DNA from 4 places in the Streptomyces sp. NPDC058576 genome. Region 3 is predicted to be linked to each of the others. Evidence: riboswitches for the same ligand, from Rfam matches in the RefSeq annotation. Region 3 holds a riboswitch; each other region holds the start of a gene.
What was found. Region 3 has a riboswitch for cyclic di-AMP ahead of ACFWRV_RS02825 (C40 family peptidase). Riboswitches for the same ligand answer to the same signal wherever they lie in the genome.
Positions count from the first base shown of each region.

Region 1: linked by a shared signal. The riboswitch ahead of ACFWRV_RS25120 (peptidoglycan DD-metalloendopeptidase family protein) and the one ahead of ACFWRV_RS02825 (C40 family peptidase) in region 3 are both predicted to bind cyclic di-AMP.
Region 2: linked by a shared signal. The riboswitch ahead of ACFWRV_RS28580 (transglycosylase SLT domain-containing protein) and the one ahead of ACFWRV_RS02825 (C40 family peptidase) in region 3 are both predicted to bind cyclic di-AMP.
Region 4: linked by a shared signal. The riboswitch ahead of ACFWRV_RS12085 (transglycosylase family protein) and the one ahead of ACFWRV_RS02825 (C40 family peptidase) in region 3 are both predicted to bind cyclic di-AMP.

Region 1 is NZ_JBHXPF010000040.1:32,433-36,635, forward strand. Features, by position in the region: gene ACFWRV_RS25105 (helix-turn-helix domain-containing protein) at 1-547, shown strand, start outside; gene ACFWRV_RS25110 (DUF6126 family protein) at 612-785, shown strand; gene ACFWRV_RS25115 (tyrosine-protein phosphatase) at 805-1,617, opposite strand; cyclic di-AMP (ydaO/yuaA leader) riboswitch at 2,064-2,224, shown strand; gene ACFWRV_RS25120 (peptidoglycan DD-metalloendopeptidase family protein) at 2,228-3,184, shown strand; gene ACFWRV_RS25125 (SGNH/GDSL hydrolase family protein) at 3,346-4,173, shown strand; gene ACFWRV_RS25130 (STM4011 family radical SAM protein) at 4,182-4,203, opposite strand, start outside.
Region 2 is NZ_JBHXPF010000053.1:13,711-17,913, reverse strand. Features, by position in the region: gene ACFWRV_RS28590 (SpoIIE family protein phosphatase) at 1-631, shown strand, start outside; gene ACFWRV_RS28585 (FAD-dependent oxidoreductase) at 661-2,052, opposite strand; cyclic di-AMP (ydaO/yuaA leader) riboswitch at 2,505-2,692, shown strand; gene ACFWRV_RS28580 (transglycosylase SLT domain-containing protein) at 2,698-3,534, shown strand; gene ACFWRV_RS28575 (GMC oxidoreductase) at 3,693-4,203, shown strand, end outside.
Region 3 is NZ_JBHXPF010000002.1:274,390-278,592, reverse strand. Features, by position in the region: gene ACFWRV_RS02835 (ATP-dependent Clp protease proteolytic subunit) at 1-582, shown strand, start outside; gene ACFWRV_RS02830 (hypothetical protein) at 620-925, shown strand; cyclic di-AMP (ydaO/yuaA leader) riboswitch at 1,411-1,575, shown strand; gene ACFWRV_RS02825 (C40 family peptidase) at 1,579-2,049, shown strand; gene ACFWRV_RS02820 (LysE family translocator) at 2,115-2,762, opposite strand; gene ACFWRV_RS02815 (LysR family transcriptional regulator) at 2,837-3,778, shown strand; gene ACFWRV_RS02810 (ATP-binding protein) at 3,810-4,203, opposite strand, start outside.
Region 4 is NZ_JBHXPF010000012.1:36,082-40,284, forward strand. Features, by position in the region: gene eno (phosphopyruvate hydratase) at 1-695, opposite strand, end outside; gene ACFWRV_RS12085 (transglycosylase family protein) at 1,019-1,726, opposite strand; cyclic di-AMP (ydaO/yuaA leader) riboswitch at 1,732-1,914, opposite strand; gene ACFWRV_RS12090 (transglycosylase family protein) at 2,202-3,236, opposite strand; gene ACFWRV_RS12095 (cytochrome P450) at 3,424-4,203, opposite strand, start outside.

The sequences.
Region 1 (4,203 bases), on a different contig from region 3:
CCTGCGCCGCGCCCGTGGTCTCACCCTGGAGACCGCCGCCGGCCGGGCCGGACTCTCCCCGGCCCATCTCTCCCGGCTGGAGACCGGCCGCAGGCAGCCCTCGCTGCCCATGCTGCTGGGGCTCGCCCGCATCTACGGTACGACGGTCTCCGAGCTGCTCGGCGAGCAGCCGCCCGAACGGGACGCGATCATCCGCGGCGGTGGCTTCGAGGGGGCGGAGGCCGACGGCTGGATGTACCGGCAGGCGGGTGGCTCCGGCCGCGCGATGCAGGCGCTGCGGGTGCGTGTCCCGTACGGGGCCCAGGGCGACCTGGTCCGGGTCCACCCCGGCGAGGAGTGGCTGTACGTTCTGGAGGGCCGGCTGCGGGTCGGCCTCGGCGACACCGTCCACGACCTCGAACCCGGCGACAGCGCCCACTTCGACTCCCTCACCCCGCACCGGATCGCGGCCGTCGACCGCTGCGGCGCGGAGCTGCTCTTCGTCCACTCCCTGCTGCAGAGCCCCGCCGCGGAGCTCTGTCTCGGCAGCGGCCTGCGCGTGCGCTGACCGGCCGTCCCCGCCGGCTCCATCCTTCGCTCCACCGGCCGCCAGGCCGACAGAGAGGACCGTCATGTCCGATTCCGAACACTATGACCCCCTGGGCCCCGGACGCCGCGCGAACGAGGACCCGCAGGAGAAGCGGATGCCGCGCGGAGTCGTCATCCGGCTCTTCGCCTACCTGGTGGCGGGCCACGTGATCGCGGCCTTCCTCTACCTGCTCTTCGTGGTGGCCGGGAGCAAGTGACGGCACTCCGCCGGAGGGGTCAGCCCTGGTCGAGCAGGCGCTCGCGCAGCCGCTCGCGGGTCTCGGGGGAGACCTTCAGTCCTTCGGACAGGTAGCGGTCCGTCGTTCCCCAGTTCTCCTCGATGGCTGTGAAGGCCGCCGCGAGGTAGGCGGGCCGCGCCCCGAAGAGCGGGTCCAGCAGCTCCATCACCTCGGGCGACATACCGGCCCGGGACGTGTCGGTGCGCTTCACCTTGTACCGGCGGTGGAGGTCGTTGGACTTGAGGTAGTCCTCCTCGATCGCCTCCGGCCGGACCCCGACCGCCAGCAGGGCGACCGCGATCGAGAGGCCGGCCCGGTCCTTGCCCGCCGCGCAGTGCATCAGCGCCGGGACGCTGTCCTCGGCCAGGGCGTGCAGGACGCGGCTGTGCTCGGCGGTGCGGTCCTCGATCGTCGCGCGGTACATCCGGATCATGCGGTCGACGCCCTTGCCGTCCGCGAGGACCGAGCGCAGCTGCTCGATGTTCCCGTCGCCCACCAGCCGCCAGAACTCCGCGCCGTCGGCCGGGTCCGAGAGCGGAATGCTGACATTGCGGACACCGGCCAGCTCGATGTCGTACCCGTCGAGCCGGTGGTCGGCGGAGTGGCGGAAGTCGAAGATCGTATGCAGTCCCAGCCCGCCGAGGAAGACCGCGTCCTCGGCGGTGGCGTGCGCCAGGTGGCCGCTGCGGTAGAGCCGTCCGAAGGCGGTGTGCCGCCCGTCCGTGGTGGGGAGCCCGCCCACGTCGCGGAAGTTGCGGACTCCGCTCAGCGCGGTCTCTGTCGGCGGGACCTGCGGCACCTGCTGCGTCACGGGGGCTCCTCTGTGATCTCTGGCGTCGGCGCGGCTCGCCGGCGAGGGCGCTCCCGTGACGATACGACATCGATTCGGCGGAAAATCATCACGGTTGCCTCCCCGGTGCGGAGTGCCGGGCGGTCCTGCCTGACGCGGCGTCAGGAGTGCCGCCCACAGCATGTCCGTATTGGTGCATTTCGCAGAACATGCCCCGCTAATGGGGGAGATGGTATTCCGGAGGTGAGCGGGATCATATCCGTGACGGTCCGTGGTGAGCGCGTCCCGAGGCATTCCCGTTGCCCGTACGGAAATCCAAGATCCGTAATCCACGGAGTGTGACCGGAAATCCGGAGCGATATCGAATCGATGATTCCGGCGCGCAACCGATGGCTTGTTCCGCCCGTCCTGACCGGTTTACGGTCACCGTCAATCCGGACGGATCGCCTAATCCTGCCGCCGCCCGGAATTCGCACCCACCCACTCACGTGTGGCAGGAGCGGGGGAACCAGGTAAGCCGCCGATCCGGAGTGATCCGGACCGGCTAGGGGTGAAGTCGCCGCAACGCGACCGGGCATCTCCAGCCCGAACCCGACAGCTCACCTCGCAGGCGCCGGAGAGGAACTTCCCCATGCCCGCAAAGGGTAAGCACCGTCGTCCCAAGTCCGGCCCGATCTCCCGCGGCGTCCTCGCCGCAGGTACCGGCGGCGCCGCACTCGCCCTCCCGCTCATCGGCGCCACCGCCGCGAACGCCGCGGACCAGGCCGCCCCGGCCGCGAAGCCGGCCGCCGCCTCGGTCGCCGCCGCGCACACCGCTCCGGCCGCCGCCCCCGCCGCGTCGAAGGCCGCCCCGAAGACGTACGCCGTCGTCTCCGGCGACTACCTGTCGAAGATCGCCGCCGAGCACCAGCTCAAGGGCGGGTGGGAGAAGCTCTACCAGGACAACCGCTCCACCGTCGGCGACGACCCCGGCCTGATCCACCCGGGCATGAAGCTGACCCTCGGCGCCAAGGGCTCCGCTCCGGCCGAGAAGTCCGCGGCCCCCAAGGCCGCCCCGAAGAAGGCCGAACCGGCCCCGAAGGCCGCGCCGAAGGAAGCCCCGAAGGGCGACACGATCTCCGCCGACGACTCCGAGGGCTCCGGCGACTCGGCTCAGACCGGCTCCTCCGAGGCCACCGGCTCCGGCTGGTCCGCCCCGCTGGCCAACGCCAACGTCACCACCCAGTACCGCGCTTCCGGCGCCAGCTGGTCCAGCGGCTACCACACCGGCTCGGACTTCCAGGCCGCCTCCGGCACCCCCGTCCTCGCCATCGGCCCGGGCACCGTGGTCTCGGCCGGCAACAGCGGCTCGTACGGCAACGAGGTCGTCATCCAGCACGAGGACGGCATGTACTCCCAGTACGCCCACCAGTCCTCGCTGAACGTCTCGGTCGGCCAGACCGTCACCGGCGGACAGCAGATAGGCCTCTCCGGCTCCACCGGCAACTCCACCGGCCCGCACCTCCACTTCGAGGTCCGCACCGGCCCGAGCTACGGCTCGGACGTCGACCCCGTCGCGTACCTCCGTCAGCACGGCGTCTCCGTCTGACCCAGCACGACGAGAAGTGTCCGAGGGGCGGTGCGCGGCGGCGTACCGCCCCTCTCTTTATTCCGGCTTTACCAAAAACTGACCGGGTGGTCTATCTCACCACCCGTCAACCCCGTATTACGGTCGCGTAGGTCACATCGAACGATGCAGGATACGTGGTTGTGGCAGACGATTCGAGAAACAACCAGCAGCACATCATCGGGTCGTACGCGGCGATTGGCGACAGTTTCACCGAGGGCGTCGGCGACCCCGGCCCCGGCGGGACCTATCTCGGCTGGGCGGACCGCTTCGCGGTGCTCCTCGCCGACCGGCTCCCGGCCCCCGACGGGGCGACCGGCCCCGAGTACTCACCCCACGGGGACTTCCGCTACGCCAATCTCGCCGTACGAGGACGTCTCCTCGACCAGATCGTCGAGGAGCAGATCCCGCGCGCCAAGGAACTGGCTCCCGACCTGGTCAGCTTCTGCGCGGGCGGCAACGACATCATCCGGCCCGGCACCGACCCCGACGATCTCGCCGAACGCTTCGAGCGGGCCGTCGCCGACCTGAGCAACGCCGTCGGCACGGTCATGGTCACCACCGGCTTCGACACCCGGGGCGTTCCGGTGCTGCGCCACATGCGCGGCAAGATCGCCACGTACAACGTCCATCTGCGGGCCATCGCCGACCGCTACCGGTGCCCCGTGCTGGACCTGTGGTCGCTGCGGTCCGTCCAGGACCGGCGCGCGTGGGACGCCGACCGGCTGCACCTGTCGCCCGAGGGCCACACCCGGGTCGCGCTGCGCGCCGCCCAGGTCCTCGGCCACGACGTGCCCGCCGACCCGGACCAGCCCTGGCCGCCGCAGGCCCTGCGCCGTCCCTTCGACGAGCGGCGCGACAACATCCAGTGGGCCCGCGAATACCTGGTGCCCTGGATCGGCCGGCGGCTGCGCGGCGAGTCCTCCGGGGACCACGTCGCGGCGAAGCGCCCGGACCTGCTGCCGCTCTAGCGGGCCCCTCAGGGCTCCAGCAGCGGAAGC
Region 2 (4,203 bases), on a different contig from region 3:
ACACGGGGTGTCCGCCGCCGCGACCATGGGCCAACTGCGCAGTGCGGTACGAGCGTTCGCGCTGAGCAACCATGATCCGCAGGAGGTGATGAGCGGGACGAACCGACTGCTCATCGACCTGGACCCGGGACAGTTCGCGAGCTGCTGCTACATCGCCCTCGACCCGGCCACCGGCGTGGCCCGTGCCGTACGGGCAGGGCATCCGCAGCCCGTGCTGCGGCGGCCCGACGGCCGGACGGAAGTGCTGGACCTGCCCGGCGGCATCGTGCTCGGGATCGACGGGGACGCGGCCTACCCGGTCACCGAGATGCGGCTCGAACCGGGCGCGATGCTCGCGCTGTTCACGGACGGGCTGATCGAGCGCCCCGGGACGGACATCGACGAGGGGATCGAGCGGCTGCGGGCGACCGTCGAGCGCATCGGCGCGGTCCCCCTGGCCGACACCGCCGACCAGGTCATCGGCGAGGCGAGAGCGGCCACCGACCGCCCCGACGACATCGCGATCCTGCTGGCCGCCCGCTGGGCCGACGCCCCGGAGGTCCGTCGGCCCCGGACGGTGCGGGAGCCCGGGCCCGACCTGTGGCGCACGTTCAGGAGGCCGGACCCGGGGCGTCCTGCGGCGGATACCTAGGTCCGGCCTCCTGGAAGGCGTTCTGTCGGTCAGGCGTCGGCGGGCAGCTCGGCCGGCACGAAGGCGCCGGAGGCCCCCAGCATGCCCTCGCGGTCCACGACCTTGATCCGCTCGCGGCCCTGGGCCGCACCGAGCGCCTGCTCGTGGGCGTCCAGCTGGTGCCAGCCCTCCCAGGTCGTGTAGCGGACGCCCCGGCCTTCCAGGAAGGCCTCGACGGCCTCCGGGGCGGGCGTGGCCGGCTCGGGCAGACGGCCGGCGGCACGGTCCTCCAGGAGGCAGGCGACCGTCTCGTTGGCGTCGCCCTTGGTGTGCCCGATCAGACCGATCGGACCGCGCTTGATCCAGCCCGTGACGTAGACGGAGCTCATGTGCTCCTCACCGGCGATGACACGTCCCGCCTCGTGCGGGACGGTGCCGGAGGTCACGTCGAAGGGGAGCTTGGGCAGCTCCTCCGAGTAGTAGCCGACGGCACGGTAGACGCTCTGGATGTCCCAGTCGGTGAACTGACCGGTGCCCCGGACGTTGCCGGTGCCGTCCAGCTCGGTGCGCTCGGTGCGCAGCGCCACGACCTTGCCGTCCTCGCCGAGGATCTCGACCGGGGACTCGAAGAAGTGCAGGAACAGCTTGTGCGGGCGGTCGCCGACATCGCGGATCGCCCAGTTCTCCAGGGTCTGCGCGACCATGTTGGCCTGCTTGTTCTCCCGGCGGGTCGCGATGGAGCCCTCGTCGTACTCGATGTCCTCGGGGTTGACGATGACCTCGATGTTGGGGGAGTGGTCCAGCTCCCGCAGCTCCATGGGGCTGAACTTGGCCTGCGCCGGGCCACGCCGCCCGAACACATGCACCTCCAGCGCCTTGTTCTGCTGGAGGCCCTGGTACACGTTGTCCGGGATCTCGGTGGGCAGCAGCTCGTCGGCCGTCTTGGCCAGGATGCGGGCCACGTCCAGGGCCACGTTCCCGACGCCGAGCACGGCGACCTTCTCCGCGGTGAGCGGCCAGGTGCGGGGCACCTCGGGGTGCCCGTCGTACCAGGAGACGAACTCGGCCGCGCCGTAGGAGCCGTCCAGCTCGATGCCGGGGGTGTCGAGCGCGCGGTCGGCCTCGGCGCCGGTGGAGAAGATCACCGCGTCGTAGAACGACCGCAGGTCGTCCAGGCCGATGTCGTGCGGGTAGCTCACGTTGCCGAAGAGCCGGATCTGGGGCTTGTCCAGCACCTGGTGCAGGGCCTTGACGATGCCCTTGATCCGCGGGTGGTCGGGGGCCACGCCGTAACGGATCAGGCCGAAGGGCGCGGGCATGCGCTCGAAGAGGTCGATGGAGACCCCCGGGTCCTGGCAGACCTCGGATTTGAGCAGCGCGTCCGCAGCGTAGATACCGGCGGGGCCGGCTCCGACAATGGCGACGCGGACGGGGCGTGTCATGGCGTGGTGATCCTTCGGGGCGGGCGAACGCGGGCAGGTACAGCGTACGTCGGAGGTAAGGGTTGGCTTACTAGTCTCCACCCCACACCGTAAGCGATCGCCGCGCGGGACCCTCGACCGCCCCTGCGCAGGGTGACCGATTAGTCCGCTTTATTATGCCTATATGGTCGATTTGTTTCTTTTGCGCTTCTCATCCATAAACAGTCCCGATGGTGTTGTTGAGGCATTTGCCTGGGCCCGTTTTCACCATCGCGCCGAGGGAGTGGTGAGCGTCACGTCCGCGAGGGCGGACGCGGAAGCGGAGGCATCGGTTCCCTTCTGTGCGAAGAAAGTTGACGCCGTGACGGCGTCGCCCGATCCGGGAATTCCGTTATTCGATCATGTGCGGAAAAGGGAATCCGGAATGCGGGGCTTGTTCCGTCCGATGTTTCTCGCCTACGGTCACCGTCAATCCGGATGGAACGCCGAATCCTGCCGCCGTCCGGGAATCCGAAACCCACTCACGTACGGCAGGAGCGGGGGACCCAGGTAAGCCGCCGATCCGTAACCGGAACGGCTTGGGGTGAAGTCGCACGACCGTGCGGCCAGACATCTCCCGTCTGAACCCGACAGCTCACCTCGCAGGCGCCGGAGAGGAAATCCCCCATGCCCGCACAGGGTAAGCACCGCCGTCCCAAGTCCACCTCGCTGAGCCGCGGCCTCGCCGCCGTGACCACCGGTGGGGCCGTACTCGCCCTCCCGGTGATCGGCGCCACCAGCGCCTTCGCGGCCCCCGCGCCCGCCGCCGCGCCGCAGGCCGTGGCTCCCGCCTCGGTGTCGCCGCAGGCGAATTCCGCCGCGAAGGCCGCCCCCGCCCAGCATTCCGTGGTGGCCGGCGAAACTCTTTCCAAGATCGCCCGCGAGCATTCCGTCAGCGGCGGCTGGGAGAAGCTGTACGAAGGCAACCGGAAGATCGTCGGAGGGAATCCCGACCTTATTCACCCCGGTATCAAGCTGGTTCTCGGAGCCAAGGCCGCCGCCCCGTCGGACGACAAGGCCGCCAAGGCCTCCCCGTCCGCCGCACGTGGCGCGTCGGCGGACCGGGCCGACCGTTCGGAGCGCATCGAGGCCGCCCCGGTGGCCAAGGCCGCGCCGGCCGCCGAGAAGGAGGCCGTGACCTACACGAACGACCTCGACGGCTGGATCAAGGAGTCCCTGGCGGTCATGGCCGAGCAGGGCATCCCCGGCACCTACGAGGGCATCCACCGCAACATCATGCGCGAGTCCTCGGGCAACCCGGCCGCCATCAACAACTGGGACTCCAACGCCGTCAAGGGCACCCCGTCCAAGGGCCTGCTCCAGGTCATCGACCCGACCTTCCAGGCCTACCACGTGCCCGGCACCTCGACCGACAGCTACGACCCGGTCGCCAACATCACGGCCGCCTGCAACTACGCCGCGGACCGGTACGGCTCGATCGACAACGTCTTCGGCGCCTACTGATCCTCGCGCGACCGAACACCAGGAGCCCCGGACCGCACGGTCCGGGGCTCCCGTGTCGTCCCGGGGTGTCGCCGGGAAGTTACCCCCAAGTTTCTCGTGACTTGCCACGCATTCGGCAGTAGAACCTGTTGCACTCTGTCGAGAGTGAGGAACGTCACATGCGCGAAAATGCCATGCAGGACAGCGAGACCAAGGGTGTCTCGCGTCGAAGATTCATCACTGGAACAGGTTCTCTTCTGGGCGCCGCGGCGATGGCCGGGCACACCACGCCGGCGTGGGCGCGTGTCCGTGCGGCGGCAGCGCCGATCGGATCCGGGGCCCGGGTGCCTGTCCTGGTCGTCGGCACCGGATACGGCGGCTCCGTGGCCGCTCTCCGGCTCGCCCAGGCCGGAACGGACGTCCACATGATCGAGATGGGCATGGCCTGGGACACCCCCGGCGCGGACGGCAAGATCTTCGCCAACACCACCAGGCCGGACGACCGCTCCTTCTGGCTGCGCACCCGGACCAAGCAGCCGCTGAGCAACTTCCTCGGCTTCCCCATCGACAAGAACGTCAACCGCTACACCGGCATCCTCGACGCCGAGGAGTTCGGCGGCATCACGGTCTACCAGGGCCGGGGCGTCGGCGGTGGCTCCCTGGTCAACGGCGGCATGGCCGTCACCCCGC
Region 3 (4,203 bases):
GTCCTGCCCGAGTTCACCGAGCGCACCGCGACCGGAACCAGGACGCTGGACCCGTACTCCAAGCTGCTGTCCGAGCGGATCGTCTTCCTCGGTAGCCCGATCGACGACACCGCGGCGAGCGACCTCATCGCCCAGCTGATGTACCTGGAGCACGCCGATCCGGACCGGCCCCTGTCGCTCTACATCAACTCACCCGGCGGCACCTTCCAGGCGATGGCCGCGGTCTACGACACGATGCGGTTCCTGACCTGCGAGGTGGAGACCTTCTGCCTGGGGCAGGCGGGCTCCTACGCGGCGGCCCTGCTGGCGGCCGGGGCAAAGGGGCGTCGACATGCACTGCCCGGCGCGCGGGTAGTCATTCAGCAGCCCGCGCTGGAGGAGCCGATGCGGGGCCAGCCGTCCGACCTGGAGATCCACGCGCGCGAACTGGTGCGCACCCGCGAGATGTTCGCGGCCATGCTGGTCCGGCACACGGGCCGGACCGCGGAGCAGGTCACCGCCGACATCGAGCGCGACACCATCCTCGACGCGAAGGCCGCCCTCGCCTACGGGCTGGTCGACCACGTCGTGGAGAACCGCTGACTCTCCCGGCCGCCGTACGACGCGAGGGGAAACGCCGATGGAGCCACCCGAGTTCCCGCCCCTGCCCGCGCTGACCCGCGCCGAGGGCGAGTTCGTCGACTGCTATCTGGCCGTGCTCGACCAGGTGGGCCGGATCAACCCGGCCCACGGCGGCGACACCTACAGCGCGCTGCGAGCCGCCCAGGCCCTCGCCTCCGGCGCGGCGGCCCTGCGCGACGCCCTGGCCCTGATGCACGAGCGGGGCGAGTCGCGGCTCCACGCGGCCACCCTGGCGCGGGCCCTGCGCGTCCTGGACGGGGAGCGCCGGGCGGGCCGGGTCGCGATGCCGCCGACGGTGAACTGACCCGCTCCGCACCCGGAAGCACGATACGGAGACGGCCGGAAGCGCCTCACGGGGCTGGGGCGAGCGCCCCGTTGGAGCGGGCAGAACGGCCTCACGGGGTCGGGGCGGGCGCCTTGTTGGAGCGGGGAGGACATCAAACGGGGGCGGACCGGTCGCCCGCCGCACGACACGCCCGGTCCCGCGATCGATTTGCCTCGCTCGTTCGGCGTAGGAGATCACCCGCGCGAGCGACTGCTCAACTTGCGTTCGACGCCCGGCCCGTACTCGAAATGCGCCCTTTCGTCGCTGGTACGAGGGTGTGCGCCCGGCTCGTCGGCGAGCGCGAATCGGGCCTGTCCACCTGAATGGATCAGTGGTGAGGAGACTCACAAACCACCGTTTCAGCTCGGAAATCCGGCACGGAGTGCGTCAAGATCCCTGGGACGAACAGCCCCCGCCACCGCGGCGGGGCGGTCCGGGCGGACGCCGAGTCCTGCCGCCGCCCGGATGACTGGTCGACAGAAGTGGATCGGCAGGAGTGGAGGACCCGAGCACAACGGGCCGACCGGGAGACCGGGAAGCCCTCGGGGTGAAGCCGCGTCAAGCGGCCGGGCAACTTCGCCAGCCCGAACCCGACAGGTCATCCTTCACAGGCGGCTGACGAAGGGTTGCGCATGTCTGCGCAGGTTCATGTCCCGTCTCTGTTCGCCCGGGTCGGTACGGCCTCGGTGCTCACCCTGGCCGTGACGTCCACGATGCTGGCGCCCGGCATGGTGAGCGACGCCGAGGCCGCCGCTCACTCGACGAAGGCCCTGAAGGTCGCCGCGTCGAAGAAGGGTGCTCCCTACAAATACGGAGCGGCCGGCCCCAGCCGTTTCGACTGTTCGGGCCTGACGGTCTACTCGTTCAAGAAGGCCGGCAAGAAGCTTCCCCGCACCGCACAGCAGCAGTACAACAAGACCCGCCATATCGCGAAGTCGCAGCGCAAACGCGGCGACCTCGTCTTCTTCCATTCCGGGCGCAGCGTCTACCACGTGGGCATCTACGCCGGGGCCGGGAAGATCTGGCACTCCCCCAAATCGGGGGACGTGGTGCGACTGGCGAAAATCTGGTCCAAGAGCGTCTGGTACGGAAGGGTCCGCTGACCTCCGGCCGGACGCTCTTTCCGTGCGGGAGTCACGGGCGGCCGCTGAGGGCGCCCGCGACGTCCTCAGCGCAGCAGCGGGCCGGTGACCAGGGCGAGTCCCAGACCGGTGAGCGCCACACCGCTGCCGCCCTCGATCGCGCGGGCGGTACGCGGTCGGCGCAGCCACCGGCCCAGCCGGTCCACGAGCAGGGCCACGGCCGGGAACCAGATCAGCGCCAGCACCACCACGAGGGCCGCGAGCAACAGGGTCCGGGGCAGGGGCGGCTGGCCGTCGGGCACGAACTGCGGCAGCAGACTGAGGAAGAGGACCGGGGCCTTGGGGTTCAGCGCGTTGGTCAGGAACCCCTGGCGCACCGCGCGTCCGAACTCGCCGGGCACGGGCCGCCCCGGCGCGTCCTCGGGAGTTCCGTCGCCGTCCGCCGCTCCGCGACGCCGGATCGCGTACAGCGTGCTGATCCCGAGGTAGAGCACGTACGCGCCGCCGAGCAGCTGGACGGTGCGGAAGAGCACGGGCATCGTCACGAGCACCGCGGCGAGTCCGGCGACCGCGAGTGCGGTGTGCACCAGCAGCCCCCCGGCGACGCCGAGCGCGGTGGCCAGGCCGGCGGCGCGTGAGGCCAGGGCGTTGCGTACGACGACGGTGAAGTCGGCGCCGGGCAGCGCGACCATACCGGCGGCGACCCCCGTGAAGGCGATCAGTTGTGCGTCCATGAGGTCCACCTTGGACCGGCGGAGCCTTTAGCGTGTACTTGCAATCTTCTGGGTCTACCTAAAGGAACGCTTTCATGTACGACCCGACACGGCTCGCGGCACTCGTGGCGGTCGCGGAGGCCGGATCGATCACCCGGGCCGCCGCCCGCCTGGGCTACACCGCGCCCGCGCTCTCCCAGCAGCTGGCCAAGCTGGAGCGGGAGGCCGGGGCGGCGCTGCTGGTGCGCCACCATCGCGGTGCGCGGTTGACGGCGGCGGGCGAACTGCTGGCGGGCCGGGCCCGGCGGGTGCTGGACGAGCTGGACCAGGCGCGGCACGAGCTGGCGCAACTGGCCGGGCTCTCGGGCGGCAGGCTGCGGGTGGGGACGTTCACGACGGCCGGGATCCATCTGCTGCCCCCGGTCCTCAGCGCGTTCCGGCGGGCTCATCCGGAGGTCGAGCTGACCGTCGCCGAGTACGAACCGCCCGGCGGGGTCGCCGCCGTGGTCGCGGGCGAGGTGGACCTCGCTCTGACGCATGCCTATGAACCGGCGACGGCGGGCCCCCTGCCGGTGGGTGTCCTCGTCGAACCCCTGCTGGTCGAGGAGCTGGTGCTGGTCACCTCGGCGGGTCACCGGCTCGCCGAGGGCACCGGTCGGCTGCCGGTCAGCGAGCTGGCGGGGCGGCCGCTGATCAGCAGCGCGCCCACTCACCCGCCCCGGCACGGGGTCGAGAGCGCGCTCGCCGAGGCCGGGGCGACGCCCGCGGTGGTCTGCGAATCGCCCGGGTACGCGCTGGTGTGCGCGCTGGTCAGTGCGGGTCTCGGGGTGGCGGTGGTGCCGGAGATGGTCGCCTCGATGGCGGCGGCCCCGCTGTCGGTCCGTCGACTGGAGCCCGCGTCGTTCCGGAGGACCATCTCGGTCGCGCACCGGGGCGACCGGTCGAGCGCGGCTGCCGGGACGCTGCTCGCGCTGCTGCGCAGCGGCTTCGGCCGTGGCGGCACGGCAGCACCGGCGAATCGGCCGTCCGCGGGCTGACGCCCCCGGCTCTCCCCGTGCTCCGCCGGGATCAGCCCTGGACGGCGACGACCCACGGGAGCGCGATCCAGACCGTCTTGCCGCCCTCGGCGGTCGGGGTGACCTGGAGCCGCCCGCCGCGCTCCTTGGCCAGTGCCCGGATGATGACCATGCCGCGCCCGTTGTCCTGCCGTACGGCGGCGGGCAGTCGCTGCGGCCAGCGGGGGTGACTGTCCGTGACGCCGAGATACAGCTCCTCGTCGCGTTCGAGGCGCAGATCCACGGTGAAGGTGGGCGACTGGCCGAAGGTGTGCTGAACGGCGTTGGTGGCCAGCTCCGAGACGATCAGGCGGATGGTGTCGGCGAACTCGCTGTCGTCGGGCAGGCCCCATTGGGTCAGGGTCCTGGCGACATGTCTGCGGGCCGAGGAGACCGAGACCGGATCG
Region 4 (4,203 bases), on a different contig from region 3:
ACGTAACCGGCCTCGGTGATGGCCTCGACGATGAGGTCCAGGGCGGCGCGGTTGGACTCCAGGTTCGGGGCGAAGCCGCCCTCGTCGCCGAGTCCGGTGGACAGGCCCTTGGTCTTGAGGACCTTCTTCAGCGTGTGGTAGATCTCCGCGCCCCAGCGCAGGGCCTCGGAGAAGGACTCCGCGCCGATCGGCGCGATCATGAACTCCTGGATGTCCACGTTGGAGTCGGCGTGCGAGCCGCCGTTCAGGATGTTCATCATCGGAACGGGCAGCAGGTGCGCGTTCGGGCCGCCGAGGTAGCGGAAGAGCGGCAGGTCGGACGCCTCGGAGGCGGCGTGCGCGACGGCCAGCGAGACGCCGAGGATGGCGTTCGCGCCGAGCGAGGCCTTGTTCTCGGTGGCGTCCAGGTCGAACATCGCCTGGTCGATGAGGCGCTGCTCGGTGGCGTCGTACCCGACGAGCTCCGGGCCGATCTGCTCGATGACGGCGAGGACGGCCTTCTCGACGCCCTTGCCCTGGTAGCGGTTGGGGTCACCGTCGCGAAGCTCAACAGCCTCGAACGCACCGGTGGAGGCGCCGGACGGAACGGCAGCACGACCCGTGCTGCCGTCGTCGAGGCCAACCTCGACCTCGACCGTGGGGTTGCCCCGGGAGTCGAGGATTTCCCTGGCTACGACGACGTCGATGGACGGCACGAGGCATCTCCTTCTGGGATCTGACACTGGTTGTGCAGGGTCACTGTGGCCTTGCGACACGAGCCTATCCGGCCCGGCCGCGTCGGCCGGCCGACCGCCCGCCTCCTGGGACGAAAAAGGACCCAAGAACCTGCATCACGGGACAAAACTCTAGAAATCTACTGAGCGGTAACACCAAGAGGTGAACACATGCGGACCTCCGGACGCCTGCCGCTCACGCAGAACCCGGCCCGACGCGCTGGGGGGAAGAGCGCGCCGGGCCGGGAAGCCGTGCGAGGGGAAGTGCCGCCGGACCCTTCCCCTCCGGGGAGGAGAGACGGCGATTACTTCAGGTGGAGCTGCTGACCCGGGAAGATCAGGTCCGCTTCCTTGACGATGTCGTCGTTGAGCTTGAAGAGCTTGCTCCAGCCGCCCTTGACACCTTCCTTGTCGGCGATCTTGCTCAGGGTGTCGCCGGCCTTGACCTTGTACTCGCCGTCGCCCTTCTGGACCTTCTCGCCGGTCGGGGTGGTGACGGTCTTCTTGCTCTCGGCCTCGGGGGCCTCGCGCTGCTCGCTGCGCGTGGTGGGCTGCTCGGCCTGGCGCTCGGGCTGCGCCTGCTCGGGCTTGCTCTCGGACTGGCCGGAGCCGCCGGGGTTCACGCCCGGGTCCACACCGTCGTTGGTGAGGCCGCCGGCGCCGGCGCAGGCCCAGGCGCCCGGGCCCTGCAGGTCGAGAAGCTTCTCGGCGGCGGCGATCTGCTGGTCCTTGGAGGCCAGGTCGGCGCGCGAGGCGTACTGCGTACCACCGGCGGCGGCCCAGCTGGACTGCGAGAACTGCAGTCCGCCGTAGTAGCCGTTGCCGGTGTTGATGGACCAGTTGCCGCCGGACTCGCACTGGGCGACGGCGTCCCAGGTCTCGACGGAGGCGGCGGAGGCGTTGGTCGCGCCCATCAGCGGGACGGCGACGGCGGCACCGGCGACACCCGCGAGGGTGGCGATACGGGTGACCTTGGACGGGCGGCGGTGCTTGCCCTTGCTGTTCAGCAGCATGGAACGAATCTCCTCACCGACGCCTACGAGGTGAGCTGTCGGGTTCGGGCTGATGAGTTGCCCGGTCGCGCGGTCTTGCGCACGACTTCACCCCTAGCCGGTCCCGTACGTCCCCGTCTTCTCGACGAGGCGTCCGGACCCGGCGGCTTACCTGGGTCCCCCGCTCCTGCCTACGGCGCTTACGCGTCTGTTCCCTTCGACCGACGGCAGGATTCGGCGTGACGGTCGACGGGGCCCGCGGTGCGAGCGGTTAGACCGTAAACACAGGCAACCCCGACATTCAAAGATGGACATAGGGGGCAATCAGCCCGAACTCGCGGTGGTCGGCGGGTCGTTTCCGCAGGTCGGGGGTGATTCGCCCGGATCGGCCGGGCGAGACGCACGAGTTGAAGCAAAGAGACCCATGTCTCACTTACGCAAAGTGGACATAGGCCTCTTAACTGCCTCTACTTTCGGGGCTTTTTCCCGAATTGCATCAGTTGGCTACGGGCGCCCCGGCGGGCTCCTCGCCGCTCTCCGACGCAGCCTGGCCGGCACTCCCGTCCAGCCCCAGATCCAGGTTCTGTCCGGGCAGGATCAGGTCCGGGTCGGAGCCCAGGAGGTCCTTGTTGGCCTCGTACAGGCCGCTCCAGCCCTGGGGGAGTTCCTGTGCGTCAGCGATCGCCCAGAGGTTGTCGCCGGCCCGCACCGTGTACCCGTCGGCGGTCGCCGCGTCGCCGTCCCGCGCGTCGCCGTCGCCGCGCGAGGCGTGCCGACCGGATTCGCGGGGGCCGTCCCGCCGGTCCGCGTCGGCCTCCTCGGGCGCGGGGGCGCCGCGGTGCTTGCCGCCCTTGCCGTTCGAGGCGTCGGGGGCGGCGGAGGGGTCCGAGGCGTCGGGGGTGCCGGAGGGCGGCGGGTCGGAGGGCGTCACGGAGGAGTCCGGAGCATCGCTCTCCTCCCCCGCACCGTCACCCTTGTCCTTGCCCTTCTCCTTCTGACCCTTGCCGGACTCATCGGTTTCCCCGGACTTGCCGGATTCATCCGCTTCGCCGGTTGCGTCCGCCTCGCCCGTCGGCGAGGCCGAGGGGTCCTCCGACGGATCGGCGGACGGGTCGGGGGACGGCGAGGTGCCCGGGTCGACGCCGGGCAGGCTGCCGTCCACCGCGAGCCCGGAGATCACCGCACAGCTGGGCCACGCCTTCGGGCCCTGGTCGTCCAGGACCTTCTCGGCGACGGAGATCTGCTGCGAGCGGCTGGCGAGGTCGGCGCGGGGCGCGAACGCCGTGCCGCCGTACGCCGACCAGGTCTCCTGCGAGAACTGGAGCCCGCCGTAATAGCCGTTGCCGAGGTCGGCGCTCCACATGCCGCCGCTCTCGCACTCCGCGACCCGGTCCCAGGTGGAGGCCTCGGCGGCGGTTGCGCCGCTCGCACCGAGCAGCGGGATGGCGATGGCCGATCCCGTCACGCCTGCGGCGACGACGATGGCCGGTGCCTGGCGAGGGCGGCGGTGTCTGCCGTTCGCGGAGCCCATGGGTATGCCTTCCGTGCGACTGACAAGCGAGTGACCTGAGCGCCGCGCAGCGGGATTCCGTGGGGATTCCGTGTCTGCGTCGGCGCGCAAGTGACGCGTGAGCAAGGTGCGGCCGACGCGTCGAACCGTGAACCTAGCGGGACTCGAACGTGTGTCACAAGTCGATGCAGCGCAGATCACGTGAAAGTCACAGAGTTGACAGTCCGTCACTTTTTTCGGAACGGCCTCCCGATTCGAACGCGACGGGAAGGGTGCGCAGTCCGCGCATGATGAGCCCGCCGCGCCAGCGCAAATCGGCAGGTTCTTCCGCAAGTCGCAGGTCAGGAAGGCGCCTCAGGAGCGTGGCCAGCGCGGTCTGCCCTTCCAGACGGGCCAGCGGCGCCCCCAGGCAGTAGTGGATGCCGTGCCCGTAACCGAGGTGCTGATTGTCACGCCGTGCGAGGTCCAGAGTGTCCGGATCCGTGAACCGCTCCGGGTCGCGGTCGGCGGCCGCCAGCACCACCAGTACGGGGTCCCCGGCGGCGATCTCCTCGCCGCCCAGGGTCAGCGCCTCGGTGGCGTACCGCCAGGTCGCCATCTCGACCGGCCCGTCGAACCGGAGCAGTTCCTCGATCCCGGTGGTCAGCAGCGCGCTCTCCCCGGCGTTCAGGGAAGCCTGCAGCGCGGCGCGCTGCTCGGGGTGGCGCAGCAGCGCGTACATCCCGTTCCCGATCAGATTGACCGTCGTCTCGAACCCGGCGAAGAGAAGGATGAACGCCATGGCGGCCGCCTCGTTCTCCGTGAGGTGCTCGCCGTGGTCGCTGGCCCGGATCAGCCCGGAGATCAGGTCGTCGCCCGGATCCTCCCTCTTGCGGTGGATGAGTTCGGCGAGATAGCCGCGCATCTTCTTCACCGACCTGGCGACCCCGCCGCGCGGCCCGCCACCGTGCCGGATCATCATGCCCGCCCAGTCCCGGAAGTCGTCCTG